DNA from 3 places in the Mesorhizobium sp. CC13 genome. Region 1 is predicted to be linked to each of the others. Evidence: predicted binding sites of a transcription regulator. Region 1 holds the regulator's gene; each other region holds the start of a gene.
What was found. Region 1 encodes PhoB, which activates phosphate uptake and scavenging genes when phosphate is short. Its sites were predicted from a motif close to TGTCATNNANCTGTCAT; they were not measured.

Region 2: PV773_RS19570 (LTA synthase family protein) is a predicted target of PhoB. The motif match lies at 3,432-3,448, and genes of this name have one in related genera.
Region 3: PV773_RS19875 (RNA degradosome polyphosphate kinase) is a predicted target of PhoB. The motif match lies at 7,356-7,372, and genes of this name have one in related genera.

Annotation. Positions count from the first base shown of each region.
Region 1 covers NZ_JARDJI010000016.1:64,093-73,592, forward strand. Annotated here, with positions in the region: gene xylF (D-xylose ABC transporter substrate-binding protein) at 1-1,022, opposite strand, end outside; gene PV773_RS19150 (ROK family protein) at 1,276-2,517, shown strand; gene PV773_RS19155 (hypothetical protein) at 2,550-3,272, opposite strand; gene PV773_RS19160 (hypothetical protein) at 3,269-3,742, opposite strand; gene PV773_RS19165 (L,D-transpeptidase) at 3,816-4,619, opposite strand; gene PV773_RS19170 (hypothetical protein) at 4,890-5,234, opposite strand; gene phoB (phosphate regulon transcriptional regulator PhoB) at 5,592-6,281, opposite strand; gene phoU (phosphate signaling complex protein PhoU) at 6,380-7,084, opposite strand; gene pstB (phosphate ABC transporter ATP-binding protein PstB) at 7,123-7,944, opposite strand; gene pstA (phosphate ABC transporter permease PstA) at 7,968-9,284, opposite strand; gene pstC (phosphate ABC transporter permease subunit PstC) at 9,281-9,500, opposite strand, start outside.
Region 2 covers NZ_JARDJI010000017.1:30,751-40,250, reverse strand. Annotated here, with positions in the region: gene fabF (beta-ketoacyl-ACP synthase II) at 1-960, opposite strand, end outside; gene PV773_RS19585 (acyl carrier protein) at 991-1,227, opposite strand; gene fabG (3-oxoacyl-[acyl-carrier-protein] reductase) at 1,474-2,211, opposite strand; gene fabD (ACP S-malonyltransferase) at 2,263-3,204, opposite strand; gene PV773_RS19570 (LTA synthase family protein) at 3,609-5,462, shown strand; gene rpsF (30S ribosomal protein S6) at 5,771-6,256, shown strand; gene rpsR (30S ribosomal protein S18) at 6,256-6,504, shown strand; gene rplI (50S ribosomal protein L9) at 6,720-7,292, shown strand; gene PV773_RS19550 (cyclopropane-fatty-acyl-phospholipid synthase family protein) at 7,429-8,718, shown strand; gene PV773_RS19545 (YnfA family protein) at 8,782-9,105, shown strand; gene PV773_RS19540 (autotransporter domain-containing protein) at 9,139-9,500, opposite strand, start outside.
Region 3 covers NZ_JARDJI010000017.1:84,809-94,308, forward strand. Annotated here, with positions in the region: gene PV773_RS19835 (phosphatase PAP2 family protein) at 1-528, shown strand, start outside; gene PV773_RS19840 (amino acid ABC transporter substrate-binding protein) at 781-1,809, shown strand; gene PV773_RS19845 (amino acid ABC transporter permease) at 1,872-3,062, shown strand; gene PV773_RS19850 (amino acid ABC transporter permease) at 3,072-4,229, shown strand; gene PV773_RS19855 (amino acid ABC transporter ATP-binding protein) at 4,253-5,056, shown strand; gene PV773_RS19860 (TIGR02117 family protein) at 5,144-5,854, shown strand; gene PV773_RS19865 (FAD-dependent monooxygenase) at 5,812-7,029, opposite strand; gene PV773_RS19870 (zinc-finger domain-containing protein) at 7,040-7,288, opposite strand; gene PV773_RS19875 (RNA degradosome polyphosphate kinase) at 7,439-9,500, shown strand, end outside.

The sequences.
Region 1 (9,500 bases):
GAACCGGCGGCGACGCCCTGGCAGACCACGTCCTTGGCAACCCAGCCGGCGTCGATGACGACGTTCAGGTTGTCCTTGGTGATCGGAACCGGCTTGAGGAACACCGAGTTGGTCTCGTTGCCGCCGGGCGTGGTGAACTTCTGGACGTTGGGGATCTCTTCCATCTTCTTGCCGTCGGCGAGCTGCGAGGCGATCTCGGCCGCGTTCTTGCCAAGTTCGCGCGCGTCCTTCCACACCGACACCGTCTGGGTACCGAGCGCGACGCGGTTGAGGGCGGCATGGTCGCCGTCCTGGCCCGAAACCGGCACCGAGCCGGCCAGGCCCTGCGCCTGCAGTGCCGCGATCGCGCCGCCGGCGGTGCCGTCGTTCGAAGCCACCACCGCGTCGACCTTGTTGTCGTTGGTGGTCAGGAACTGCTCCATGTTCTTCTGCGCGTTCGCCGGCAGCCAGCCGTCGGTATAGGCTTCGCCGACGCTCTTGATCTTGCCGGCGTCCACCGCCGCCTTCAGCACTTCCATCTGCCCGGAGAACAGGAAGTCGGCGTTCGGGTCGGCCGACGAGCCCTTGATGAAGACGTAATTGCCCTCGGGCTTGACCTTGAACACTTCGGCGGCCTGCATGCGGCCCACTTCCTTGTTGTCGAAGGTCAGGTAGAAGACGTCCTTGTTCTCGATCAGGCGGTCATAGCCGACCACCGGAATGCCTTCGGCAAGCGCCTTCTCGACGGCGGGGCCGATGGCCGAGGCGTCCTGCGACAGGATGATGAGCGCGTTGGCGCCCTGGCTGATCAGGCTCTCGACGTCGGTCAGCTGCTTGGCCGCGGAGGACTGCGCGTCGGCCGAGATGTACTTGTCGCCGGCCGCCTCGATCGCCGCCTTCATCGCCGCCTCGTCGGTCTTCCAGCGCTCCTCCTGGAAGTTGGACCAGGACACGCCGATGACCTTGCCCTTGGCTTCGGCGACGGCCGACAGCGACAGAGTCATGGCGACACCCGCCAGGATGGCGGTCGTAAACTTCTTCATGATTTCCTCCCTGCGCCCTCGGGCGCGCTGCTTTTGCCATAGCCCTTGGAGAAGCTCTTTTTTTCGAGCCTCGAAAAAATACTGTATCAACGGTCGACCGGTGTCAACCGCCTTTCAACTGGCCTCCCTATTTTTTTCGGATCACGAAATAAATAAAGACATTTGGTTTGGCTTCTGTCACAATCAATAATGCGTGAGAGTCAGCCTGCCCTCCGGTCACCATGGCGACTCTTCGCCGGGAGGAAGCGAACTCATGTCGGTCGGAATTCGTCACGACGATCTCAGGAAGCGCAACCGCGCCATGGTCATTTCCGCGGTGCGCCGCGCCGGCCAGCCGTCGCGCACCGAGATCGCGGCGACCACCGGCCTCAGCCATTCGACCATCTCCACCATTTCCTCCGACCTCATCGCCGAAGGCATCCTGGCGGAATCGAAGGGTAGCGAGCCCGCGCTCCTGAAGCGCGGCAGGCCCCAGGTCGGCCTGGCGCTCGATCCCGGCGCCGCGACCATCGTGGCGGTGGTGCTCTCGCTCAACAGCCTTTCGGCCGCCGTCATCGACTATGCCGGCAACACCATCGTCGCCGAGACCCGCCGCCTCGTCACCCAGCGCATGCAGGCCGAAGCCCTGGTCGAGGAGTGCATCGGCATGGTGCGCAGGCTGACCGAACGTTGCGGCGAGGCCGCGGGCACGGTGCTGCGCATCGCCGTGGCCGTCCAGGGCGTCACCGATTCGGGCTCCCGCAAGCTCCTGTGGTCGCCCATCACGCCGCACGACGACATTCCCTTCGCCGACCGGCTGGAGCAGGAATTCGGCGTGCCGGTGACGGTCGAGAACGACTGCAACATGATCGCTGAGGCGCTGCGCTGGCGCGACCCCTCGCGCTATCGCGACGACTTCATCGCCATCCTGCTCTCGCACGGCATCGGCATGGGGCTGGTCGTCAAGGGCGAGCTCTTCACCGGCACCCAGTCCTCGGGCGCGGAGTTCGGCCACATGATCCACCGCCCCGACGGCGCGCTCTGCCGCTGCGGCCGGCGCGGCTGCATCGAGGCCTATGCCGGCAACTACGCGATCTGGCGCAACGCCAGGCTCGGCGACGAGAACGCCGAACCGCTCGCCGACCTCTCGGACGAGGACATCATCGCCCTGGCCGATGCCGCCCGCGACCATGACGGCCCGGAGCGGGAAGCCTTCCGCAAGGCGGGCGAGGCGATCGGCTTCGGCCTCGGCTCCATGTTCGCGCTCTTCGACCCCGCCCCGCTTGCCTTCGTCGGCGTCGGCGCCACCGCCTTCGATGTCATGGAGCCATATGTGCGGTCCGCGATCGCCAAGACGGCGGGCGGCACCCACTCCAGGGCGATCTCCTTCGACACCATGCCCAACGAGGTGCCGCTCATCCGCGAAGGCTGCATGATGCGCGCCCTGCTCTATGTCGACGACGAGATCTTCGCACCCGGCACGGCCCTTCGCCGTGCCCAGGCGGGCGTCGCCTGACCGTCCCTGCCCGGTCAGGCGCTGGACGGCCATCACCTCGAACTGTTCCTTTTCTTGCCCCAGGTCGAAACAAAGGCCGCGGCACGCAGCAAGAGCACCGACAGTATCGCCGCCACGAAGGGCCACTGCAGCGGGTTCGGCTCGGGCGTCGGGCGATGGAAGCTCAGGAAGTGCATGAACAGGAAGTAGGCCGTGTGCACCAGGGCGAGCCCCCACAGCACCGTTGCGCCGTTCTGCAGGAACTTCCAGACCGAAGTCCCGAGCAGGCGGATCGACCGGTCGTTCGAGGTGAACATGAGCATGAGCGCGTAGGCCAGCGCGGCAATGCCGATCAGGTTGGCAAGCCCGAAGCCCTGCTGGAACATCACGTACTCGCCCGTCTGCGGGATGATTTCGTAGCCGAAAAGCCGCGCGAAATCCCACTCGACCCAGCCGCCGAGGATGATGACCGTATGCACGGCCGCCAGAAGCGTCGCGTAGATTCCGGTTTCGCGCCGATAGGCAACCGCCCGCAGCAACGCCGGCCACAGGCGCGCCCCTGGCCCGATCGACATGGTGATCACCAGGAGCGCCAGCGAAGCGTCCGCGAAGGCGCGGTTCCACCGGTGCATCGGGCTCCACTGCCCGTGAACGACGGCAAATCCATAGATCAGCGCCGCCGAAACGCCGATGACGACGAGATGGCGAAGCAGCATCCGGCGCCAGGCAAGAGGGACGAGGCCGGCGCGGACGGGAGCGGCGGGGATATCGGTCACTTGGGATACTCCAGTTGCGTTGGGTCAGCGGCATCCGCGCGACGAGCGCGCAGCTCGTGCCATGAAGCGATGGCGAGGAGCGCTATGCCGAGCGCGGAAATCAATGGGCGGATCGGGTCGAACCACATCAGCAGGAATTCGCTCCCGAACAGAAGCATGAGGACCTTGTTGCAGGTCGGGCAGGCGATGCCGATGAAGCCCGTCACGCCGCCTATCCCCGCGCGGCGCACCGAGCAGACGGGGCGCCGAACGGCGATGTAGAGCCCCGAGAACGCCGACATGACCACCAGGGCGGGCAGTTCCCAGCCCGCGACGGCGGTCATCCGGACGAAGAACGGATTGTCCCAGAGCGCCGAAACGGTTCCGAGCGCGGCGAAGGTCAACGCGGCCGCGGCCGCGCCCTTCAGGATGGCGCGTCCATGCGAACCGATGGCGATTCCGCGCCCCAAGGCACTGATGCGGGTATTCATGTCGGATCTGCTCCATGTCTGCCGGGCGGCAATGCGCAGCCGCCCGGCGAGGACCTCAGGGGTGACCGTCGTATCAGCCGGCCTGCGGGGCGGGCGCGCTGCCGCCGGCGACCTCGTGGGTGTGGGGTTGGGTCGGGTCGCCCAGCACGAGTATGGGAGACTGGCTGGGCACCCGGTCGTACAGATCGATGATGTCCTGGTTCATCAGGCGGACGCAGCCGCTCGAAACCGCCTTGCCGATGGTCCAGTACTCCGGCGTTCCGTGGACACGGTAGAGCGTATCGACCTTGCCCTGGAAGACGTAGAGGGCCCGCGCGCCCAGCGGGTTCGTCAGGCCGGGCGGCATGCCGCCCCGGTCGGCGCTCCACTGGGCGAGGTTCGGCTGACGCGAGATCATCTCGTCCGGCGGCGTCCACTTCGGCCATTCCTGCTTCCAGCCGATACGGCCCCTGCCCGCCCAGGTGAAGCCGGCCCGGCCAAGTCCGACGCCGTAGCGCATGGCCTTGCCGCCCGGCTGGACGAGGTAGAGGTAGAAATTATCCGTATCGACGACGAGCGTTCCGACCGGCTCTTCGGTGGCATAGTCGACCTGCCGCCTATAGTAGCGGCTCGGCACCTTCTTCAGGTCGACCGCGGGAATGGGGAACCGCTCGTTCGGGAGCGGGCCGTACATCGCAAGGGCATTGGCGTCGGCGACCGGCGCCGGTTCGACCGGTGCCTTTGCCACCGGCGCGGCCGATTCCTGGGTGCTGACGCAGCCGGACACGACAAGCGTCCCCAGGCTCGCCGCACCGGTGAGGAAGCGTCGGCGGCTCAGGGCCGGGCCGTCTCCCGCGACGGGCTCCGCGGCGTTGGTTTCTATTGTGTCTGTGTTCATTAGGCAGTCTCCTGGACTCATTTCTTTCATTCAGGTCGACGCGGGGTCAGGGAGGTCGGCCCCGGTCGTGATCAGGCGAATGCAACCATCGGCACCGATCAGCCGATCGATGACGGCGCATGCGCGCTTGGGATGATCCGGCATTTCGCGGCGCGATTGCCACGAGCAGGCGTGCGGGCGACGGGCGGGTTCGGGAGGTCATCCTCTTCCCCTTCGCAGCTGACTTCGAACGGCTTCGTCGGCGTGGACCGAGGAGCGATCGGTTGAAAATCAGGCAGCGATGGGCGGCCGCAACAGCGATGCGGTCGACCCGACGCGCAGCAGGAGGTCTGGAAGCAGCATCACAGCCGCGGCGCGGAACGGCGCGGCAGGCTCGACGTGGGTCAGCCAGGCAGGACATTCGCCCAGGCAGTGCAGGCTGGCGAGGCTTTCGGCGGACAATTCGACGGTGCAGCGGTCCGGGGACGGCATGCACTCGTCGGCGACGGCAGTGATTTCCGCCTGCGCGGCCACCCTCGGCAACTCGGCAGAAAAGTTCATGCCTTCGGCCGCTGCCCGTTCGAGGGACAGTCCGTTGAGAATGGTGACCAACACCAGGAAGATGGCCGACAGCAAGTTACGCACGGCGTCCCAGCTAGCATGAAAAGTGGCAATTTTGAGTATTGCCGCAATCAATAAATTGTCATCTCAAGACAAATTCTGGTTGTCTTTGCTACTGATTGGGAACCTGTATCGACGATACAAGCATCCCATAACTGGAATCTTTGTATTGTACAGCGCCAGACCGAACACGTTGGGCTGCAATGATTTGAGCGCCGCAAAATGCTGGAACGGCATGGCGGCGCCACGCATCGGCGCGACAGCTCAGGTGCCGCCGGCTGTCGCGAACGCTACGAGCGCGCAGCGGCCCCTGTGACATTGGGACACTGGCCAGGTTGATCGTCCAGCCGGCGCGATGCCGTTTGCCGGCAGCTATTCTTCCCGGATGGCGTAGCCGGCGCCGCGGATGGTGCGGATCACGTCCGGCATGCGGCCGTTGTTGACGGCCTTGCGCAGGCGCCCGACATGCACGTCGACGGTGCGCTCGTCGATGTAGATCGTCTCGCCCCAGACATTGTCGAGCAGCTGGCTGCGCGAGAACACGCGGCCGGGATGGCGCATCATGAATTCGAGCAGGCGGAACTCCGTCGGCCCGAGCTTGATCTCGCTCTTCTTGCGATAGACCCGGTGCGACTCGCGGTCGAGCACGATGTCTCCGACCTTGAGCACCGAAGACAGCACCTCGGGCTTGGCGCGGCGCAGCAGCGCCTTCACCCGCGCCATGAACTCCGGCGTCGAGAACGGCTTCACCAGATAGTCGTCGGCGCCGGTGGAAAGCCCGCGCACCCGGTCGCTTTCCTCGCCGCGGGCCGTCAGCATGATGATCGGCAGCCGTTCGGTCTCGGGGCGCATCCTCAGCCGGCGGCAGAGCTCGATGCCGGAAAGCGCCGGCACCATCCAGTCGAGCACCAAAAGGTCGGGCACGTTTTCCTGCAGCCGCAGTTCGGCCTCGTCGCCGCGCGTCACCACTTCCACCTGGTAGCCTTCGGCCTCGAGGTTGTAGCGCAGCAGCACGCCGAGGGGCTCTTCGTCCTCGACGACCATGACCTTGGGAGCGATCATCGCCTATACCTTGTCCTGGCGCACGGCCCGGTTCGGACCATGCGCTGATTTAACCTGTGCAGCGCCCCCGCGCCAAACGCATGCGGTTGCGGAAGACGTCAGGCCGACATGGGCGACGTGGTTTCGTCGACCTTCGGCCGATTGAGCGGCAGCTGCGTGCCGGTGACCACGAAATAGGCGTTCTCGGCGATGTTGGTGACATGGTCGCCGATGCGCTCGAGGTTCTTGGCGCAGAACAGGAGATGCGTGCAGGCGGTGATGTTGCGCGGATCCTCCATCATGTAGGTCAGGAGCTCGCGGAACACGGCCGTGTATTGTACGTCGACCTTCTGGTCGTCGGTGCGCAGGTTCTTGAGGCCTTCGGCGTCGCGCGCGACATAGAGATCGACCACGCCGCGCACCTGGCCGAGCACCAGCTGCGCCATGGCGTCGATCGAATGCGACAGATTGCGCGGCATCGCCGACTGGCCGACCGCGCCCACCCGCTTGGCGATGTTCTTGGCGAGATCGCCGATGCGCTCGAGGTCGCCCGCCATGCGGATCGCGCCGACCACGGCGCGCAGGTCCTGGGCCATCGGCTGGCGCTTGGCGATCAGCGTGATCGCGCTGTTGTCGAGATCGCGCTGCCTGGCGTCCATGATGGTGTCGTCGGCAATGACGTTCTGCGCCAGCGGCTGGTCGGACGAAAGCAGCGCGCGGATGGCGTTCGCCACCATCGTGGCCGACAGGTCGCCCATGTCGCGGATGACCTGGTCGACGTGCTGGAGTTCCTCGTCGAAGGACCGGACTGTGTGCTCGCCCATGATCGTATCCTCGTCTTTGTGATCGGAGCGGCGTCCACTCAGCCGAAGCGGCCGGTGATGTAGTCCTGCGTCCGCTTGTCGTCGGGGTTGGTGAACATCTTGTCGGTCGGGCCTTCCTCGACCAGGTAGCCGAGATGGAACATCGCGGTCCGCTGCGACACGCGCGCCGCCTGCTGCATCGAATGGGTCACGATGACGATGGTGAAGTTCTCGCGCAGTTCGTCGATCAGTTCCTCCACCTTGGCGGTGGCGATCGGATCGAGCGCCGAGCACGGCTCGTCCATCAGGATCACTTCGGGCGACACCGCGATCGCGCGGGCGATGCACAGGCGCTGCTGCTGGCCGCCGGACAGGCCGGTGCCGGCTTCGTGCAGGCGGTCCTTGACCTCGTTCCAGAGCGCCGCCCGCTGCAGGCTTTTCTCGACGATCTGGTCGAGATCGGCCTTGGACTTGGCGAGGCCGTGGATGCGCGGGCCGTAGGCGACGTTCTCGTAGATCGTCTTCGGGAACGGATTCGGCTTCTGGAACACCATGCCGACGCGGGCGCGCAGCTCGACGACGTCGATCTTGGGATCGTAGATGTCCTCGCTGTCGAGGGTGATCTTGCCACCGACGCGGGCGCTGTCGATGGTGTCGTTCATGCGGTTGAGGCAGCGCAGGAAGGTCGACTTGCCGCAGCCCGACGGCCCGATCAGCGCGGTGACCTGGTTCTCGCGGACGTCCAGGTCGACGCCGAAGAGCGCCTGCTTCTCGCCGTAGTGCACGGTCACATTGTCGCCGCGCATCTTGATGAGTTCGTTGGGTCTGTTCATCTCGGCGTTCACCGCGTTTTCGAGGGTTTTCTCGCTCATGATGTTCATAGAGGGGTGCTCCTTGTCCACGCCTACCAGCGCCGCTCGAAACGCCGCCTGAGAACGATGGCGACGATGTTCATGGCCATGAGGAAGACCAGCAGGATGATGATGGCGCCCGACATGCGCTCGACGAAGGCGCGTTCGGCCTCGTTCGCCCACATGTAGATCTGCACCGGCAGCGCCGTCGCCGGGTCGAAGGGGGTTTTCGGATAGTCGGCCACGAAGGCCACCATGCCGATGAGCAGCAGCGGCGCCGTCTCGCCCAGCGCGCGCGCCAGGCCGATGATGGTGCCGGTCAGAATGCCGGGCGCAGCCAGCGGCAGCACGTGCTGGAACACCATCTGCATCTTCGAGGCGCCGAGTCCGAGCGCGGCCGAGCGGATCGACGGCGGCACCGCGGCAAGCGCCGCGCGGGTGGCGATGATGATCGTCGGCAGCGTCATCAGCGTCAGCACCAGGCCGCCGACGAAGGACGCCGAGCGCGGCAGGCCGAGGAAGTTGATGAACACGGCGAGGCCGAGCAGGCCGAAGACGATCGACGGCACCGCGGCGAGGTTGTTGATGTTCACCTCGATCAGGTCGGTGAAGCGGTTCTTCTTGGCGAATTCCTCGAGATATATCGAGGCGGCGACGCCGATGGGCAGGGCGAGCAGCAGCACGATGCCCATCATGAAGAACGAGCCGATGATGGCCACGCCCAGGCCCGAACTCTCGGGACGGCTGGAGGCGCCGAAGCTGAACAGGCCCGTGTTGAAATGCTCGCTCATGGCGCCTTCGGCCTCGAGCTTGTTCATCCACTCGACCTGCTGGTCCGAAACCTTGCGGCGGCTCTCCGGCACGCTGAGGTCGATCTGGCCCTTATAGGCCGAGTCCATGTTCGCCGCGGCGAGGATGTCGACGTTGCGCGTGGTGCCGATCACCGAGGGGTCGGCAGCCACGATGGCGCGGAGCTGCACCCGCGAGCCCTCGGACAGGAAGCCCTTGAGCTTGCGCACCGTGGCGCGGTCCTTCGGGTCGATGCCGAGCTTTTCGATCAGTGCGTTCTCGGCGAGCTTCGGATAGTTGGCCGTGATCAGCACGTCCGGATCGGTGGCCCGCTTGTTGTCGGGGTCGATGATCTTTTCGTCGAAGCTGATCGGCAGCGTCACCGTCGTCTGCCAGAAGGCGGTGTAGCCCTTGGTTACGATCGAGCCGAGCATGATCGCCAGGAACGCCAGGCCGACGGCGATCGCCAGCACCCCGTAGAGGCGGAACCGGCGTTCGGCGGCGTAGCGCTTCCTGAGGCCGATGTCGCGGCGCGCGGGCGCGGTCGAACTGGTCAGCGTGTCGAGCGAAATATCGGTCATTCGTACTGCTCCCGGTACTTCCGGACGATGTAGAGCGCGACGATGTTCATCACCAAGGTCAGTGCGAACAGCGTGATGCCGAGCGCGAAGGCGACGAGCGTCTGCGGGGTGTTGAACTCCAGGTCGCCCGTCAGCTGGTTGACGATCTTGACCGTGATGGTCGTCATCGCCTCGAACGGGTTGAGCGTCAGGTTGGCCGCCACGCCGGCCGCCAGC
Region 2 (9,500 bases), on a different contig from region 1:
GATCGTGTCGGCCATGGTCGAGGTGCCGTGGGCGTTGATGTAGTCGACGTCGGCGGGCGTCAGGTTGGCGCGCTTGAGGGCGGCCGACATGCAGCGGAACGCGCCGTCGCCGTCCTCGGCCGGGGCGGTGATGTGATGGGCATCGCCGGTCAGGCCGTAACCCACCACCTCGGCATAGATCTTTGCGCCGCGCGCCTTGGCGTGCTCGAGCTCTTCCAGAACGACGACGCCCGCTCCCTCGCCCATGACGAAGCCATCGCGGTCGCGGTCATAGGGGCGCGAAGCCTTCTCGGGCTCGTCGTTGCGATCGGTCGAAAGCGCCTTGCAGGCGGCGAAGCCGGCCAGCGAAAGGCGTGTCACGGGCGCTTCTGCGCCGCCGGCCACCATGACGTCGGCGTCGCCGAACATGATCAGGCGGGCCGCATCGCCGATGGCATGCGCGCCGGTCGAGCAGGCGGTGACCACGGCATGGTTCGGCCCCTTGAGGCCGTGCCGGATCGAAACCTGTCCGGAAACCAGGTTGATGATCTGGCCGGGAATGAAGAAGGGGCTGATGCGGCGCGGGCCGCGCTCCCGAAGGATCAGGGCATTCTCGGCTATGCCGTCGATGCCGCCGATGCCCGAGCCGATCATGACGCCGGTCGCGTTCTGCTCGTCCGGCGTCTTGGGCGCCCAGCCCGAGTCCTTCAACGCCTCGTCGGCGGCCGCGATCCCGTACAGGATGAAGTCGCCGATCTTGCGCAGTTCCTTGGGTTCCAGGAACGCTTCGGGATTGAAGGTACCGTTGCTGCCGTCACCGCGCGGGATGACGTTGGCAATCTTGCAGGGAAGGTCTTCGACCTCGAACTCCGTGATGCGCCTCGCGGCGCTCCGGCCGGAAAGAAGCTCCTTCCAACCGTGCTCGTAGCCCATGCCGAACGGCGAAAGCAGGCCTAGGCCCGTGACGACCACACGCCTCATCGCAGGCATCCCTGACAAGTCTGCAATCGCTTAGGCCGAAGCCTTGTCGATGTACTTCACGGCGTCGCCGACCGTCAGGATGGTCTCGGCCGCGTCATCGGGGATCTCGACGCCGAATTCTTCTTCGAACGCCATAACGAGCTCGACCGTGTCGAGGCTGTCCGCGCCCAGGTCGTCGATGAAGCTTGCAGCTTCCGTCACCTTGTCGGCGTCGACGCCAAGATGTTCGACAACGATCTTCTTGACGCGCTCTGCGGTGTCACTCATGTGGGCATCCTCAGTCTGGTGTTTGTCAGGTCTTCGTTAGCGGGCGGAATGCCGCTAATCAAGTTCAATTCTACGCTTTCCCAAAGCGCTCTGGCAGCGGCCGACTAGCGGTCCAGCCACCTGATGCGGCGCGCCATTACACGAAATCTTTACCGCATCCAAGGGCCAAAAGGCCGGTTTTCCCGGCCTATCGCCGCTTCTTTCGCCCTTTCGGGCCGCATGACGGCCTGAAACGGGCGAAGCTCGTCAGATCATCGCCATGCCGCCGTTGACGTGGATCGTCTGGCCGGTGACGTAGGCGGCCTCGTCGGAAGCGAGATAGGCGACCGCCGAGGCGACTTCCTTTCCCGTGCCCATGCGCTTGGCCGGGATGGCGGCCATGATCGCCTCTTTCTGCTTGTCGTTGAGCTTTTCGGTCATCGCCGATTCGATGAAGCCCGGCGCGACGCAGTTGACGGTGATGTTGCGGGTCGCGATCTCCTGCGCCAGCGACTTGGAGAAGCCGATCATGCCGGCCTTCGAGGCGCAGTAGTTGGTCTGGCCGGGATTGCCGGTCACGCCCACCACCGAGGTGATGTTGATGATGCGCCCATGGCGGCGGCGCATCATCGGGTGCGTCAGTTCGCGGGTAAGCCGGAACATCGCCGTCAGGTTGATCTCGATGACCTGGTCCCAATCGGTGTCCGACATGCGCACGAACAGGCCGTCCTTGGTGATGCCTGCGTTGTTGACCAGGATGTCGACGCCTTCGAGCTCGGCCTCGGCCTTCTGGCCCAGCGCCTTGACCTCGTCGCGGTCGGCGAGGTTGGCCGGGAACAGCCTTACCCGCTCGCCGAGCTCGTTCGCCAGCGCCTCGAGCTTCTCGACGCGGGTGCCGTGCAGGCCGACGATGGCGCCCTGCTTGTGCAGGATGCGGGCGATTTCCTCGCCGATGCCACCGGAAGCGCCGGTGACGAGTGCCTTGCGGCCGGTCAGGTCGAGCATTTTTCCAATCCCCTTGTAAGTACACCCTTCACATGGGTGGGGTCATTGATCTCAGGCAAGCGCTGCAATCGCCGCGTCGACGTCGGCCGGGTTGTTGACGGCGGCCGTCGCGATCTCCTTGTTGATGCGGCGGGCGAGGCCCGACAGCACCTTGCCGGCGCCCACTTCGTAGAGCGTGGTGACGCCGTTCTGGCCGAACCACTCGACCGTCTCGCGCCAGCGCACCTGGCCGGTGACCTGCTCGACGAGGCGGAGGGCGATCTCTTCCGGGTCGGTGATCGGCTGGACCGTGACGTTGGCCACGACCGGCACGACCGGCACGTTCTTCTTCACCGCCGCAAGCGCCTCGCGCATCTTTTCAGCGGCCGGCGCCATCAGCGCCGAGTGGAAGGGCGCCGAGACCTGCAACATCAGCGCGCGCTTGGCGCCCTTTGCGGTGCAAAGTGCAGCGGCGCGCTCGACGGCCGCCTTTTCGCCGGAGATCACCAGCTGGCCGCCGCCATTGTCGTTGGCGATCTGGCACACCGAGCCCTCGGCCGCCTCGGCGCAGGCCGCGTCGACGTCGGCCTGCTCGAGGCCGATGATCGCAGCCATGGCGCCCTGCCCGGCAGGCACCGCCGCCTGCATGGCGTCGCCGCGGATGCGCAGCAGACGCGCCGCATCGGCGACCGAAACGAAACCGGCAGCGGCGAGCGCCGAATATTCGCCGAGCGAATGGCCGGCGACGTAGGCAACCTTGTCCTTGAGCGAGAGGCCACGCGATTCCAGCGCCCGGAAGGCGGCCATCGACACGGCCATCAGCGCCGGCTGGGCGTTGGCCGTCAGCGTCAGCGTCTCCTCCGGGCCTTCCCAGATCAGCTTCGACAGCTTCTCGCCGAGCGCGTCGTCCACTTCCTCGAAGACGCGGCGCGCTTCCGGGAAGGCATCGGCCAGTTCCTTGCCCATGCCAGCGGCCTGGCTGCCCTGCCCCGGGAAAGTAAAAGCGATGGCCATTCTCTGTCTCCTGGCTTCTAGCGCATCGACGACGCGCAGACATCTCCGGGAGCGCAGTTGCGCATCTTGGCGCGCTCCGCCTCCGGAATTTGTGGCTCTGGCGCAATGCGCCCTGTCAAGTCAAGCCTTTAGCGGCACTCGGGCCGAAACGGGTCGACAATCACGCAAGCCGAAACACGAATTGTTGGCCAACGCTTCTCAATTTTGCCATAAGCCCTAGCTTCTGCATGACAGTTTGATGACGTTCAGGTGACGTTCAGGTGACGTCTGCATCTTGCGCCGTCATGACACCGGGGAAGTTCGAGTTGGGAAGTGCAGTCGACAAGGCCGTGAAGGGTGCTGACGACGCGGAGCAGACCGCGCTCGGCCGACGCACCTATGCGCTGGGCGTGCTGCGCTCGGTGATGGTGACGCTCACCGTCTCGGCGGTGCTGGTTTTCGCCATCGAACTCATCGCCCGCGGCTCCTTCGTCGACACGCTGCAGTTCTTCCAGCAGCCCTTCAAGCCGAGCTGGACCACTGTCGCGCTCTTCGCCCTCCTGCTCGTCGGTCTCGACGCCTTGCTCGGCCGGCCGCACAACGGCCTGCTGATCGTCGCCCCGCTGGCGCTGCTCCTGGCCTTCATCGGCCACCAGAAGTCGCTCTATCTCGGCGACCCGCTCTACCCGACCGATTTCCTCTATGCCCGGCAGATCGTCGAGCTGATGCCGCTCCTGGTGCGCGAACGGCCGCTGACCGGCATCGGTATCGCCGTCGGCATCGTCGCCGGCATCTCGCTCTTGGTGTTCGCCTGGCGCTACTGGCGCCGCCGCATGCCGGCGCTGTCCTTCTGGGCGCGCATCTCGCGGCTGGCCATCGCCATTCCGGCGCTCGCCTTCTTCGTCTCGATCATGGATTATGCGACGTTCTCTTGGACGCGCGACCGCCTGCAGATCATCCCGATGATGTGGGACCAGAAGGAGAACTACAACTCCAACGGCTTCGCCATCGCATTCGCGCTGAACGTGCCGATGGCCAAGGTCAACGCCCCGCACGGCTATTCCGCCAAGGCGATCGACGCGATCGCCCGCACCGACGTGGTCGCCTCGCTGCCCGAAGAAAAGCCGGACATCATCGTGGTGATGAGCGAATCCTTCTGGGACCCGACCCGGCTGCCTGGCGTGTCGATCACGCCCGACCCGATTCCCACCGTGCGTGCGACGCGCTCCGGCAACGTGTTCTCGCCCGAATTCGGCGGCATGACCGCCAATGTCGAGTTCGAGGCGCTGACCGGCTTCTCGAACGCCTTCCTGCCCACCGGCAGCATCCCCTACCAGCAATATGTCCGCGCGCCGGTGCCGTCGCTTGCCACCTTCCTGCGCAGCGAAGGCTATGAGACGCGCGCCATCCATCCATTCGCGGGCTGGTTCTGGAATCGCGCCCCGGTCTACAAGGCCTTCGGCTTCGACCGCTTCATGTCCGAGGAAAACATGCCGACGCTCGCAAAGCGCGGGCCGCTGGCTTCGGACGCGGCGCTGACCGAGGAGATCATCCGCCAGGCCGATGCCACCGAGCATCCGTTCTTCTATTTCGCGGTCAGCCTGCAGAGCCATGGCCCCTACGAGCCCAACCGCTACGCCGACGCGACCCACAAGGTCGATGCGCCGACGTCGCCATGGACGCGCGATTCGATCCTGACCTATGCCGAAGGCGCCTCGGACGCCGACCGCGGCTTGCAGCGCCTGATGGACTGGGCGGCCAAGCGCAAGCGCCCGACCGTCATCGCCTTCTTCGGCGACCACCTGCCGCCGCTCGGGGCGGTCTATGTCGAGACCGGCTTCATGAAAGAGCCGGTGGCCAAGCGCAAGGCGCCGATCAACGACATGCTGGCGCAGCACGAGACGCCGCTGGTCGTGTGGTCGAACCGCACCGGCCCGGTGCGCGATCTCGGATCGATCAGCCCGGCCTTCCTGCCGCTGCACGTGCTCGAGACCGCCGGCATCAGCCATCCCTATTACACCGACTTCCTCGGCCGGGTGCATGAGCGTTTCCGCGTCGTCGACCGCAACGTGCTGTTGCCGCGGCTCGGCGCGACCAAGTTCGACTGGTCGCGCGAGAAGGAAATCGATCCGATGATCCGCGATTTCCGCTGGCTGCAGTACGACATGATGTTCGGCAAGCGCCGCGGCGCCAAGGAGTTCTTCCCCGAAACGGTCGACAAGGTCGTGGCCAACCGCGTTCGCTCGCCGCTGTTCCTGCACGACGAGGCGTTCGGCTGAACCCGATCCTGCCGAAAGGCGCCGGATTCGGCGAGAACTTCGCCACGGCCCTTGCATTTTGGGCTCTTTGCCTGTAGACGCCCGCCATCTGCCGGTCCCAGCTGGGGGCTGAACGGAGGGCCGGAGGCTTTCTCGAAAGTCGCCGTGTGAAGCGAAAACGCTTCCGCCTCCCGTGTCTCCGCTCTCGACCGTCTCGTCGTGCTCCTTTCTTCCCCTGAGGAGGCCGCAAGGCCCTCGAAGGGTCAGGGAGGTCGCAGAGGCTCTAGCCGCCGGGACCGGAAGATGGAAACGAAGAAAGGCAAAGAACTATGGCTCTTTACGAACATGTGTTTCTTGCCCGTCAGGACCTCTCGCAGCAGCAGGTCGATGCGCTTGTCGAACACTACAAGGGCATCATCACTGCAGCCGGCGGGTCGGTTGGCCGGGTCGAGAACTGGGGACTGAAGTCCCTCACCTACCGCATCAACAAGAACCGCAAGGCGTACTACACGCTCATGGACATCACCGCTCCGTCGGCTGCCGTCAAGGAAGTCGAGCGCCAGCAGGGCCTGTCCGAAGACGTCCTGCGCTTCATGACCGTCAAGGTCGAGGCGCATGAGGAAGGCGTGTCCGCCATGATGCAGAAGCGCGAAGAGCGCTCCGAGCGTGGCGAACGCGGTGGCTTCGGCGACCGTCCGCGCTTCGGCGACCGCGACCGTGGCGACCGTGGTCCGCGCAGCTTCGGCGACCGCGATGGCGGTGGTGATCGTGGCCCGCGCCGTCCGCGCGAAGGTGTTGAAGGGGGTGCAGAATAATGGTCGACATCAATCAGATCCCGACCCGTCGTCCGTTCCACCGCCGTCGCAAGACCTGCCCGTTCTCCGGCGCCAACGCCCCGAAGATCGACTACAAGGACGTGCGTCTGCTGCAGCGCTACATCTCCGAGCGCGGCAAGATCGTGCCGTCGCGCATCACCGCCGTCAGCCAGAAGAAGCAGCGTGAACTCGCCCAGGCGATCAAGCGCGCCCGCTTCCTCGGCCTGCTGCCCTACGTGGTGAAGTGATATTCGTTCCGGCCCGTCGGGATCTCCGACGGGCCGGAAACTCCCGCCGCGACGGGCGCGGCCGGGCGAGCCTCAAATCCCGAGTTGGATTTCTCACGAGATCCTAACTGCCGCGACAGGCAGGACAGCGAAACCGGCGCTCCCCGCGCCCCGATTGCTTCCTTGCCCGTTGAACCCAATTCGCTGCCTTCGCAGCCAACGAAAGGACAAGGAAAATGGACGTCATTCTCCTCGAACGCATTTCCCGCCTCGGCCAGATGGGCGACACCGTCAAGGTCAAGGACGGCTTTGCCCGCAACTTCCTCCTGCCCAAGGGCAAGGCGCTCCGCGCCAACGAAGCCAACAAGAAGAAGTTCGAAGGCCAGCGCGCCCAGCTCGAGGCCCGCAACCTCGAGCGCAAGTCGGAAGCCCAGCAGGTCGCCGACAAGCTCGACGGCAAGAGCTTCGTGATCGTCCGCTCGGCCGGTGAAACCGGCCAGCTCTACGGTTCGGTCTCGACCCGCGACATCGCCGATCTGCTCAGCGCCGAAGGCTTCACGGTTGCCCGCAACCAGGTCGAGCTGAACCAGCCGATCAAGACCATCGGCCTGACCAACGTGGCGATCGCGCTGCACGCCGAAGTCGAGGTCACCATCACCCTCAACATCGCCCGCACGGCCGACGAAGCCGAGCGCCAGTCGAAGGGCGAGACGCTGACCACCGCCGAGGCCATCTACGGCGATGACATCAACGAGAACGCCCGTCCGGACGCCTTCTTCGATCCGAACGCCGAGGAAGAAGAGGCCTGAGCCTCTCCCTCTCCAGAATTTCTGGATCAAGCCCGGGTGGAAACACCCGGGCTTTTTTGTGCCAGGAGGAACTTGCCAAGCTCGCCGCGATTGAACAGGATTGGTCCACACGACTGACAGATCGCGAGCACTGCCCATGAACGTGTTGCTGCAGCGTATCCTCGGAAGACTTGTGCGCGTAGGTGACCTGACCGTCACCGGCCCGGACGGCACCGCCCACCGCTTCGGCGACGGCAGCGGCGAGCCGGTCCACATGCTCATCAAGACGCGGCGCGCCGAACGCGCCATTACCTTCGACCCCATGCTGGCCGTACCCGAAAGCTTCATGGACGGCGAGATGGACATCGTCGGCGGCGACGTCCTCGGCCTGATGCGGATCGCCTTCCAGAATCTCGGCAACGGCACCATCGACGCGGCCTGGACGCGCGCCATCGAAGGGCTGCGCGTCGCCTTCCGCCGCTTCCAGCAGGTCAATACGGCGGCGCGCTCCCGACGCAACGTCGAGCGCCACTACGACCTGTCGGGGGACATCTACCGCCTCTTCCTCGATCGCGACATGCAATATTCCTGCGCCTATTTCGCCGAACCGGAGATGACGCTCGAAGAGGCGCAGCTCGCCAAGAAGGCGCATCTCGCCGCCAAGATGCGGCTGAGGCCAGGCCAGTCGGTGCTCGACATCGGTTCGGGCTGGGGCGGCCTCGGGCTCTATCTCGCCAAGTCCTTCGACGTACAGGTGCTCGGCGTCACGCTGTCGACCGAGCAGCACGCGGTCGCGACCGAGCGCGCGCAGGCGGAGGGGCTGGAGAACCAGGTCCATTTCGAGCTCAAGGACTACCGCGACCTCGTCGAACGCTTCGACCGCATCGTCTCCGTGGGCATGTTCGAGCATGTCGGCGTCAACCACTACCGCACCTTCTTCGACGCCGTGGCGAAACGGCTGAAACCCGACGGCGTGATGATGCTGCATTCGATCGGCCGCGCCGGCCCACCCACGGCGACTAGCGCCTTCATCCGCAAGTACATCTTCCCCGGCGGCTACATCCCCGCCCTCTCCGAGGTCCTGCCCGCGATCGAGAAGTCGGGCCTGATGGTGACCGACGTCGAGATCCTGCGCCTGCACTATGCCGAAACGCTGAAGCACTGGCGCGAGCGCTTCCTCGCCAACCGCGACAGGGCCAAGGCGATCTACGACGAGCGCTTCTGCCGCATGTGGGAGTTCTACCTCGCGGCGTCAGAGGCCTCTTTCCGCTGGCAGGATCTCATGGTCTTCCAGATCCAGCTCGCGCACCGCAACGACACCCTGCCGGTCACGCGCGACTATATCGGCAAATGCGAGAAGGCGCTGGCCATGCACGACATCGCGCATCGCCGGACCGGGTCGGCGGCCAAGCCGCCGCGCAGGCGCAAGGTGGCCGGCCAGGAGTAGCCCTTGCACCTGGCTCCCCTTCCATAGGAAGAAGGTCCCGTCTTCACGCACGGGCCTGTCTAAATGACCTATGTCATCTACCTCGCCGCGGCGATTGCCGAGATCGCCGGCTGCTTTTCCTTCTGGGCCTGGTGGCGGCTCGACAAGTCGCCGCTGTGGCTCGTGCCGGGACTGGCCGCGCTGGTCGCGTTCGCCTGGCTGCTGGCACTGGTGGAGTCGGACGCGGCCGGCCGCGCCTATGCCGCCTATGGCGGCATCTACATCGTCGCTTCGCTCGGCTGGCTGTGGATCGCCGAAGGCGTGCGCCCCGACAGCTGGGATCTCGCCGGCGCCGCCATCTGCGTCTTCGGCGCCTCGGTCATCCTGCTTGCGCCGCGCGCCGCCTAGCACGGCGCCCGCCCGAAACCGGGCGCCGAATCCTTACCACTTCACCTGCAGGCCCAGATTGCCCTCGAAGGCGCGGCTGCGCTCGCCGCCGAGATTGAAGGTGTAGTCGGCGACGGCAAAGGCGCTGACCTTGTCGGTGAAGGCATGGGTGATGCCGGCGCCGAGTTCGAGCTTGGCCCCACCGGTCTCGACACGGATGGCGTCGCTGTCGAAATAGGTCACGTCCTCGCCTTCGAAGCCGTGCCAGTAATTGGCCTTGAGGTAAGGCTTCAGCTTGCCGGCGTCCGTTTCGAACACACCTTCGAGCCGCGCCCCGATCCGGCCGGTCACGCCGCGACCCTCGTCGAACGAAATGGCTGACAGCGTATCGTTGCCGTCGTCCAGCGCCACGTCCT
Region 3 (9,500 bases), on a different contig from region 1:
GCGCTTGCCATCTACCTGGCAGCGGCGACCGCCGACTGGCAGAACGCCGGCTACCGGCTGAAAGCGCGCCTGACGCTGCTTTTCGGTCAAGCCGCCTTCATGTTCGCGGCGGTCGCGATCAGCGGGATCGCGGTCAACCTGGTGAAGATCGCGTTCGGACGCGCCCGACCGTCGATGTTCGGCGAACTGGGCGCCTATCATTTCTCTCCGCTCGTCGTAAGCAAGTATTTCTCGAGCTTCCCGTCGGGCCATGCGACGACGCTGGGCGCCGCCGCCGCGGTGCTCGCCATCTGGTTTCCGCGCCACTGGCTGCCGATAACGGTCGTCGCCTTGGGCTTTGCGATGCTGAGGGTGGTGGCGAGGGCGCATTATCCTTCCGATGTCGCGGCCGGCTTCCTCTTCGGCTGGGTCGTCGTCGCCCTGATGGCGCGCATGCTGGCCGCGCGACGGATGGGGTTCCGTCCGCGCGAGGGCAAGATCCTGCCGGAGGCGATCGGCATCCGGCGCTCCAGGCCGGACCGCGGCTGACGCAGGGGCAGGGCGCCACCTGTGCTATACTAGTCTCGAAAGGGTGTTCTGCGGCCTGTGGGAGGCGACGTTCCAGTAGGTCTTTCGTACTTGACCTTACAAGAATAATCGCCTTCGATGGCATTCGTGAACCGGACTGCAGCAACGCGCTCCGCAAGGATGCGCATCCGGAAATGGGCCGGAAGGGGATGCTGAGTTCACATATTAAAAAGACAGGCTTGAGCCTGGAAAACAGAAAAGGGTTCGTGGGTCATGAAATACACAGCATCGGGCATTCTTGGGGTTGCCGCACTTGGCCTCATGACGGCGACCGCCTCGGCGGGCACGCTCGAGGACGTCAAGGCCAAGGGGTTCGTGCAATGCGGCGTGAGCACCGGTCTGGCCGGGTTCTCGGCACCGAACGACAAGGGGGATTGGACCGGTCTGGACGCCGATTTCTGCCGCGCCGTGGCCGCTGCGGTCTTCGGGGACGGGAGCAAGGTGAAGTTCACGCCGCTGTCGGCCAAGGAGCGCTTCACCGCCCTGCAGTCCGGCGAGATCGACCTTCTGTCGCGCAACACCACCTGGACGATCAACCGGGACACCGCGCTTGGGCTGAATTTCGTCGGCGTCACCTATTTTGACGGCCAGGGCTTCATGATCAACGCCAAGAAGCTTCCGGGCGTGAACTCCGCCCTTCAGCTTTCGGGCGCCGCCGTCTGCGTGCAGACGGGCACTACGACCGAGCTCAATCTCGCCGACTACTTCAAGGCGAACAAGATGGAGTACAACCCGGTCGTCTTCGAGAAGCTCGAGGAAGTCAACGCCGCCTACGACGCCGGCCGCTGCGACGTCTACACCACCGACCAGTCCGGCCTCTACGGCATCCGCCTGACGCTGGGTGCGCCGGACGATCACGTCGTGCTACCCGAGATCATTTCCAAGGAACCGCTTGGCCCGGCCGTGCGCCAGGGCGACGACAAGTGGTACCACATCGTCAAGTGGACCTACTTCGCGCTGCTGACGGCCGAGGAACTGGGCATCACCCAGGCCAATGTCGAGGAGATGAAGACGTCGGGCAATCCCGAGATCAAGCGCGTGCTGGGCACCGAGGCCGACACCAAGATCGGCACCGACCTCGGCCTCTCCAACGACTGGGTCGTCAACATCGTCAAGGCCGTGGGCAACTACGGCGAAGTCTTCGAACGCAACGTCGGCCAGGGCAGCCCGCTGAAGATCGCCCGTGGCATCAATGCGCTCTGGACCAAGGGCGGACTGCAGTACGCGCCGCCGATCCGCTGATCCGAAGTCTGGTCCGAGAGGCGGCATGACCGCCTCTCGGGACTCTGTCAGAGGGACTTCCGATGGCTACGCAGGACATTTCCCATGACGTAGGGAGCGGCCGCGCGTCGCTCCTCTACGACCCGAAGGTGCGTGGCATCTTCTTCCAGGTACTCGTCGTCGCCGTGCTTGTGGCGCTCGTCTGGTGGATCGTCGGCAACACCGCCGAAAATCTCAGGCGCGCCAACATCGCGTCCGGCTACGGCTTCCTCAACGGTCGCGCCGGCTTCGACGTCAGCGACACGCTGATCGCCTTCGATTCGGATTCGACCTACAAGCGGGCGCTGCTGGTCGGTCTGCTGAACACCGTCGTCGTAGCGCTGGCCGGCGTCGTGACGGCGTCGATCCTCGGCTTCCTCATCGGCATCGGGCGGCTGGCCAACAACTGGCTGATCCGCAAGATCTGCACCGTCTATGTCGAGCTTTTCCGCAACATCCCGCCGCTGCTGGTGATCTTCTTCTGGTATTTCGGCGTGCTGTCGGTGCTGCCGCTGCCGCGGGACAGCATCGAACTGCCCTTCGGCTCCTACCTCAACAGCCGCGGTTTCTATTTCCCGAAGCTGGTGTGGGGTGAGGGGAGCTGGCTGATCCCGGTTGCATTCCTGCTCGGCATTGCCATGTCGGTCTTCGTGGCCCGCGCCGCCAGGCAAAGGCAGATGGCGACCGGCCAGGCGTTCCCGGTGCTGTGGACCTCGATCGCCCTGATCGTCGGTCTGCCGCTGCTGGCGCTGCTCGCCATGGGTGCTCCGCTGAGCTTCGACTTCCCGCAGAAGTCGACCTTCAACCTGACCGGCGGCCTGCAGGTGAAGCCCGAGTTCCTGTCGCTCTATCTGGCCTTGTCCTTCTATACGGCAGCCTTCATCGCCGAGATCGTGCGGGCAGGCATCAGGGGCGTGAGCAAGGGCCAGAGCGAGGCGTCGGCCGCGCTTGGGCTGAGGTCGGGGCAGGCGCTCAGGCTGGTCGTGGTGCCGCAGGCCCTGCGCATCATCATCCCGCCGCTCACCAGCCAGTATCTGAACCTGACCAAGAACTCGTCGCTGGCGATCGCCATCGGCTATCCGGACCTGGTCGCGGTTGGAGGAACGGTGCTCAACCAGACCGGGCAGGCGATCGAGATCGTGGTGATCTGGATGGTCGTCTATCTCGGGCTCAGCCTGATCACCTCCGCTTTCATGAACTGGTTCAACGCCAAGATGGCGCTGGTGGAAAGGTAGGAGGCGGACATGTCGCAAACCGACTTGAGCTACGTCCGCACCGAAATGGCGCTGCCGCAGCCCGCACCCCCGCGGGAGCGCGGGCCGGTCGCCTGGATTCGCAAGAACCTATTCGCCAATCCGTTCGATTCGGTCCTGACGATCCTCGGCCTGCTGCTGGTCGTCGCCATCGTGCCGCCGCTGATCAACTGGGCGCTGATCCAGGCGCAATGGACGGGCACCGATCGCACCTTCTGCGCGACGGTGGCGCAGGGCGGCATCCACCCCGAAGGGTGGTCCGGCGCCTGCTGGGCCTTCGTGACGGCCAAGTTCGGCCAGTTCATGTTCGGCCGCTACCCGCTCGACGAACGCTGGCGCGTCATCCTCGTGGCGATCATGTTCGTGGGCCTGCTCGTGCCGCTGCTGATCCCGCGGGCTCCGCGCAAGGGCCTGAACGCGATCCTGCTGTTCCTGGTCTTCCCGGTGGTGGCCTTCTTCCTGCTGGTGGGTGGCGTGTTCGGCCTTCCGCATGTCGAGACACCGCTGTGGGGCGGCCTGCTGGTGACGCTCAGCCTGTCCTTCGTCGGCATCGTCGTGTCGCTGCCGCTCGGCATCTTGCTGGCGCTCGGCAGGCGCTCGAAGATGCCGGTGGTGAAGATGCTGTGCGTGATCTTCATCGAGACGGTGCGCGGCGTGCCGCTGATTACGGTGCTGTTCATGGCGAGCGTCATGCTGCCGCTGTTCCTGCCGGCGGGTGTGACCTTCGACAAGTTCCTGCGCGCACTGATCGGCGTGTCGCTGTTCGCCTCGGCCTATATGGCGGAGGTGGTGCGCGGCGGCCTGCAGGCGATCCCCAAGGGCCAGTACGAGGGCGCCGACTCGCTCGGCCTGAGCTATTGGCAGAAGATGGGGCTGATCGTGCTGCCGCAGGCGTTGAAGCTGGTCATCCCCGGCATCGTCAACACCTTCATCGGCATGTTCAAGGACACCAGCCTCGTCTACATCATCTCGATGTTCGACTTGCTCGGCGTCGTGCGCCAGAACTTCTCGGACGCGGCATGGGCGTCGCCGCAGACACCGGCTTCGGGCCTGGTCTTCGCCGCGCTCGTGTTCTGGATTTTCTGCTTCGGCATGTCGCGCTATTCTATCTACATGGAGCACCGGCTCGACACCGGTCACAAGCGTTAAGGCAATGAAAGGGGTACCGGCCTATGGCCACTGAAAACGCAGTCAGCGCCGAGGAGCTGAGGGTCGACGTCAAGAAGATGCACGTGTCGGACACCGATGTCGCCATCGACATCGTCGGCATGCACAAATGGTATGGCGAGTTCAACGTGCTCAAGGACATCAACCTGAAGGTGATGCGCGGCGAGCGCATCGTCATCTGCGGCCCGTCCGGCTCGGGCAAGTCGACGATGATCCGCTGCATCAACCGGCTGGAGGAACACCAGAAGGGCAAGATCATCGTCGACGGCAAGGAACTGACCAATGATCTCAAGAAGATCGACGAGGTCCGCCGCGAGGTCGGCATGGTGTTCCAGCACTTCAACCTTTTCCCGCACCTGACCATCCTGGAGAACTGCACGCTGGCGCCGATCTGGGTGCGCAAGACCCCGAAGAAGCAGGCGGAAGAGCAGGCGATGCACTTCCTGCGTCGGGTCAAGATCCCCGAGCAGGCCAACAAATATCCGGGCCAGCTGTCGGGCGGCCAGCAGCAGCGCGTGGCGATCGCTCGGTCTCTGTGCATGAACCCGCGCATCATGCTGTTCGACGAGCCGACCTCGGCGCTCGATCCGGAGATGATCAAGGAGGTGCTGGAGACCATGGTCGGCCTCGCCGAAGAGGGCATGACCATGCTGTGCGTGACCCACGAGATGGGCTTTGCGCGCAAGGTCGCCAACCGGGTGATCTTCATGGACCAGGGCCAGATCGTCGAGGAGAACACGCCGGCCGAGTTCTTCGACCATCCCCGCCACGAACGCACCAAGCTGTTCCTCAGCCAGATCCTGCATTAGGAAACCGGCACCGCTGATACATGAGAGCCCGGCCGTAATTCGGCCGGGCTCTTTTGTTGTGGTTGTAGCAACGTGCGGGAGGGCGCGATGGGTGTGAGGGCGGGACGGGGCGTTCGGCTTCTTGGCTGGGCGGTACTGGTGGTGGTTGTGGCGGTTGGCCTCGGCACGCTGGTGCCGCGGCCCCTGATCGGCGGCGCGCCGGCGGCCACCGGAGGACGGCACCTTTTGGTGCTGACCAATCCGATCCATACCGACATCGCCGTGCCCATCGACGAATCGGTGCTGCAAAAATTCGGCTTTCTGGCCGATGAAGGCATGCCCGCGGATGCTCCCGGCGCACGCTATCTGGTGTTCGGCTGGGGCAGCCGGGCATTCTATCTCGAAACCCCGACCTGGGCGGAGCTCAAGCCGGGCCCGCTGCTCAAGGCGCTCACCCTCGATCGCTCGGCCTTGCATGTCGACGTGATGGGCGAGGTCGGCATGGCTCACCCGGCGGTATCGCGCTTCGAGGTCGGTAAAACCGAGTTCGATGCGATGCTCGACTTCATTGCTGCGAGCTTCCAGCGTGACGATCGCGGCGTCCAGCGGATCGCCGGTGCTGGTTATGGCGACACCGACGCCTTCTTTGAGGCGAACGGCTACTTCACGGCTCTTGCCGGCTGCAACACCTGGGCGGCGGCGGCGTTGCGGAAGGCCGGCCTGACGACGGGCTGGTGGAACCCGCTGCCGGTCACGCTCGGTTGGTCGCTCGACCTCTACAATTCCGCTTCGGACCAGCCGGGCGGCCTCCAGCCATAGAGCCAGTCCATGTCGGCGGCGAGGCTGTCGGCGGACTTGATGCCGAGGAAAAGATTGCGCGCCAGGGCGACGGGGCCCGAGGCGTGCCAGGCCATGTGGTTCAGCCGGCCGCGCCGCGCCACCCTGGCGATGCGCGCCTTGCGCGCCACCTCCCACTGCGAAAGCCCGTGCGCGTATCGTGGCGAAGCCACGACGTCGGCCAGCGTGTAGGCATCCTCGATCGCCATGGCGGCACCCTGGGCGGCGAAGGGCGTCATGGCGTGCGCCGCGTCGCCGATCAGCACGATGCGGTCGGAGGCGGTCCATGGCCTGGCGCTGTCGACCGTGTGCAGCGGCCACACCGTCCACGGCCCGGCGTGGTCGAGCAACGCCGTGAGCGCAGGCGCGCTCCCCCGCGAGGCGCGCTTCAGCGCGTCGGCATCCGTCTCGCCCGACCACTGTTCGGCGATCGCCGCGCCGGGCGTGAAGGCGACGAGGTTGATCGCGGCTCCAGCGCGGATCGGATAGGCGACCATGTGGAAGCCGCGATGGAGGAAGGTCGTCACTGCCTGCATCGAGCCGAGGGATGCAAAGCTGCGGCCGGCCGCGCTGTCGGCGGCGATGGTCGTGCGCCATGCCAGCTCGCCGGCGAAGCGGCTCCGTTCGTTCGGGCCGACAAGTCGGCGGCTGTGCGACCAGACCCCATCCGCCGCCACGAGCATCTCGGCCTCAAGCGACACGGCATTGCCGTCATGCTCGACGCCGACCTTGACTGCCCGTCCATCGACTGCGGCCCCTGCCACCGTTGCGCCGGTGCTGATCTCGATGAGGGGATTTTGTTGGGCGGCCATCAGCAGGGCGTGCTGCAGGTCGGCGCGGTGGGCCACGAGATAGGGCGATTGCCACCTCAGCTCGGCGGACGCGCCGAGTGGGACCCGGGCAAGCTCCTTGAGCGACGCGGCATCGCGAAGGACGATGGCTTCGGGCTGCACGGTCGACGGCCGCACGAGGTCGAGCGCGCCGAGGCGACCGAGGATGCGGGTTGCGTTGGGGGACAGTTGCAGGCCGGCGCCGACTTCTTCGAGCGCCGCTGCGCGTTCGAGGACGCGGACCCCAAGGCCTTTCCTGGCAAAGGCGAGCGCGGCGGTGAGACCGGCGACGCCCGCGCCGGCGATGACGACCTGCCGCGATCTCATGGCGATTGGGTCAGGCGGCGCGGTCGGCCACGTAGAGGCAGCCGGCGGGCAGGGTTTCGGTGGCCTTCAGCTTCGCCGAGTAGCGATAGAGCGTCGAGCAGTAGGGGCAGACCTTTTCGGAATCCGCGCCCATGTCGAGGTAGACATGCGGATGGTCGAAGGGCGGGTTGGCGCCCACGCACATGAACTCCTTCACGCCGATCTCGATCACGGCATGTCCAGCGTCGTTCTGGAAGTGGGGAATGGAGCCGCCGGCCATCATTTTCTCCGTCTGAGAAACCTTCTCCGAGAGCGTTTGTATCATTAGGGACGGGTTTGCAAGATGCTGAAATGAAACTGTCGCAATTGCCTGTCAGAGGATAATCTGAGCCGGATAAGCGGCGAGCGCGGCAGTGGGGAAGGGTTGTCCATGAATCAATTGAGGCCGGTGCATACCGATTTCGTGAACGACAAGTCGCCGACCGGGCCGGTCGACGGCAACCCTGACCGCTTCGTCAATCGCGAATTCTCCTGGCTGCAGTTCAACCGGCGCGTGCTCGAGCAGTCGCAGAACCCGAACCATCCGCTGCTCGAACGCGTCCGCTTCCTGTCGATCTCGGCCGGCAATCTCGACGAGTTCTTCATGGTGCGCGTCGCGGGTCTCGCGGGCCAGGTTCGTGAGGGCATCGCGATCCGCAGCCCCGACGGCCGCACCCCGCAGCAGCAGCTGGACCAGTTGCTGCACGAGGTCGAACGGCTGCAGGAGGACCAGCAGAAGAGCCTCTCGAGCCTCATGGAACTGCTCAAGCTCGAGGGCATCGAGAGCATATCGGCGGCGGCCCTCGCCAAGGACGAGAAGAAGTGGCTCGAAGAGCACTTCATGGAGCAGATCTTTCCGGTGCTGACGCCGCTGTCGATCGACCCGGCGCACCCGTTCCCCTTCATCCCCAATCTCGGCTTCTCGATCGCGCTGCAGCTCCGCCACCGCAAGAACGGCGAGGAGATGACCGCCCTGCTGCGCCTGCCGGTGGCGCTCAAGCGCTATATCCGCCTGCCGGACCGCAAGCGCGCGGTGCGCTTCATCCCGATCGAGGAGACGGTCAACCTGTTCATCGGCAAGCTGTTCCCGGGCTACGAGGTCAAGGGTTCCGGCACGTTCCAGATCATCCGAGATAGCGATATCGAGGTCGAGGAGGAATCGGAGGACCTCGTGCGGCTGTTCGAGACCGCGTTGAAGCGCCGGCGCCGCGGCTCGGTCATCCGCATCGAGTTCGACAGCCAGATGCCGGCCGAACTGCGTGAGTTCGTCGCCGGCGAACTTGGGGTCTCGGCGAGCCGGGTCAGCGTGCTGAGCGGGCCGCTGGCCATCAACCAGATATCCGAGATCGTGGCGGTCGCGCGCGACGACCTCAAGTTCCCGCCCTTCAATCCGCGCTTCCCCGAGCGCATTCGCGACCACCGCGGCGATTGCTTCGCGGCGATCCGCGAGAAGGATTTCGTCGTCCACCACCCTTACGAATCCTTCGACGTGGTGGTGCAGTTCCTGCGCCAGGCGGCGATGGACCCAGAGGTGGTGGCGATCAAGCAGACGCTCTACCGCACCTCGAACGACAGCCCGATCGTCCGCGCCCTGATCGACGCGGCCGAGGCCGGCAAGTCGGTGACGGCCCTGGTCGAGCTCAAGGCGCGCTTCGACGAGGAGGCCAACATCCGCTGGGCGCGCGACCTCGAGCGCGCCGGCGTGCAGGTGGTCTTCGGCTTCCTGGAACTCAAGACCCACGCCAAGATGTCGCTGGTGGTGCGCCGCGAGGACGGCCGGCTGCGCAACTACGTGCATCTCGGCACCGGCAACTACCACCCGATCACCGCCCGCATCTACACCGACCTGTCCTTCTTCACCACCGACTCGGCGATCGCCCGGGACGTGGCCCAGATATTCAACTTCATCACCGGTTACGCCGAGCCGGCCGATGAAATGTGCATCGCGCTGTCGCCCTATACGCTGAGGAGCCGCATCCTCAAGCACATCGCCGACGAGGTCGAGCATGCCCGAGCAGGCAAGCCGGCGCAGATCTGGATGAAGATGAACGCTCTCGTCGATCCGCTCATCATCGATGCGCTCTACGAGGCGAGCCGAGCCGGCGTCGAGATCGACCTCGTCGTGCGCGGCATCTGCTGCCTCAGGCCGCAGGTTCCCGGCCTGTCGGAAAATATCCGCGTGAAATCGATCGTCGGCCGCTTCCTCGAGCACAGCCGCATCTATTGCTTCGGCAACGGCCACGGCCTGCCTTCGGACGAGGCGATCGTCTACATCAGTTCGGCGGATCTGATGCCGCGCAACCTCGACCGACGGGTCGAATGCATGGTGCCGATTGCCATGCACTCGACGGTGCATGAACAGGTGCTCGGCCAGGTCATGCTGGGAAACATCATGGACAACCAGCAAAGTTTCGAAGTATTGGCGGATGGTACCTCTCGCCGGGTGACGCTGG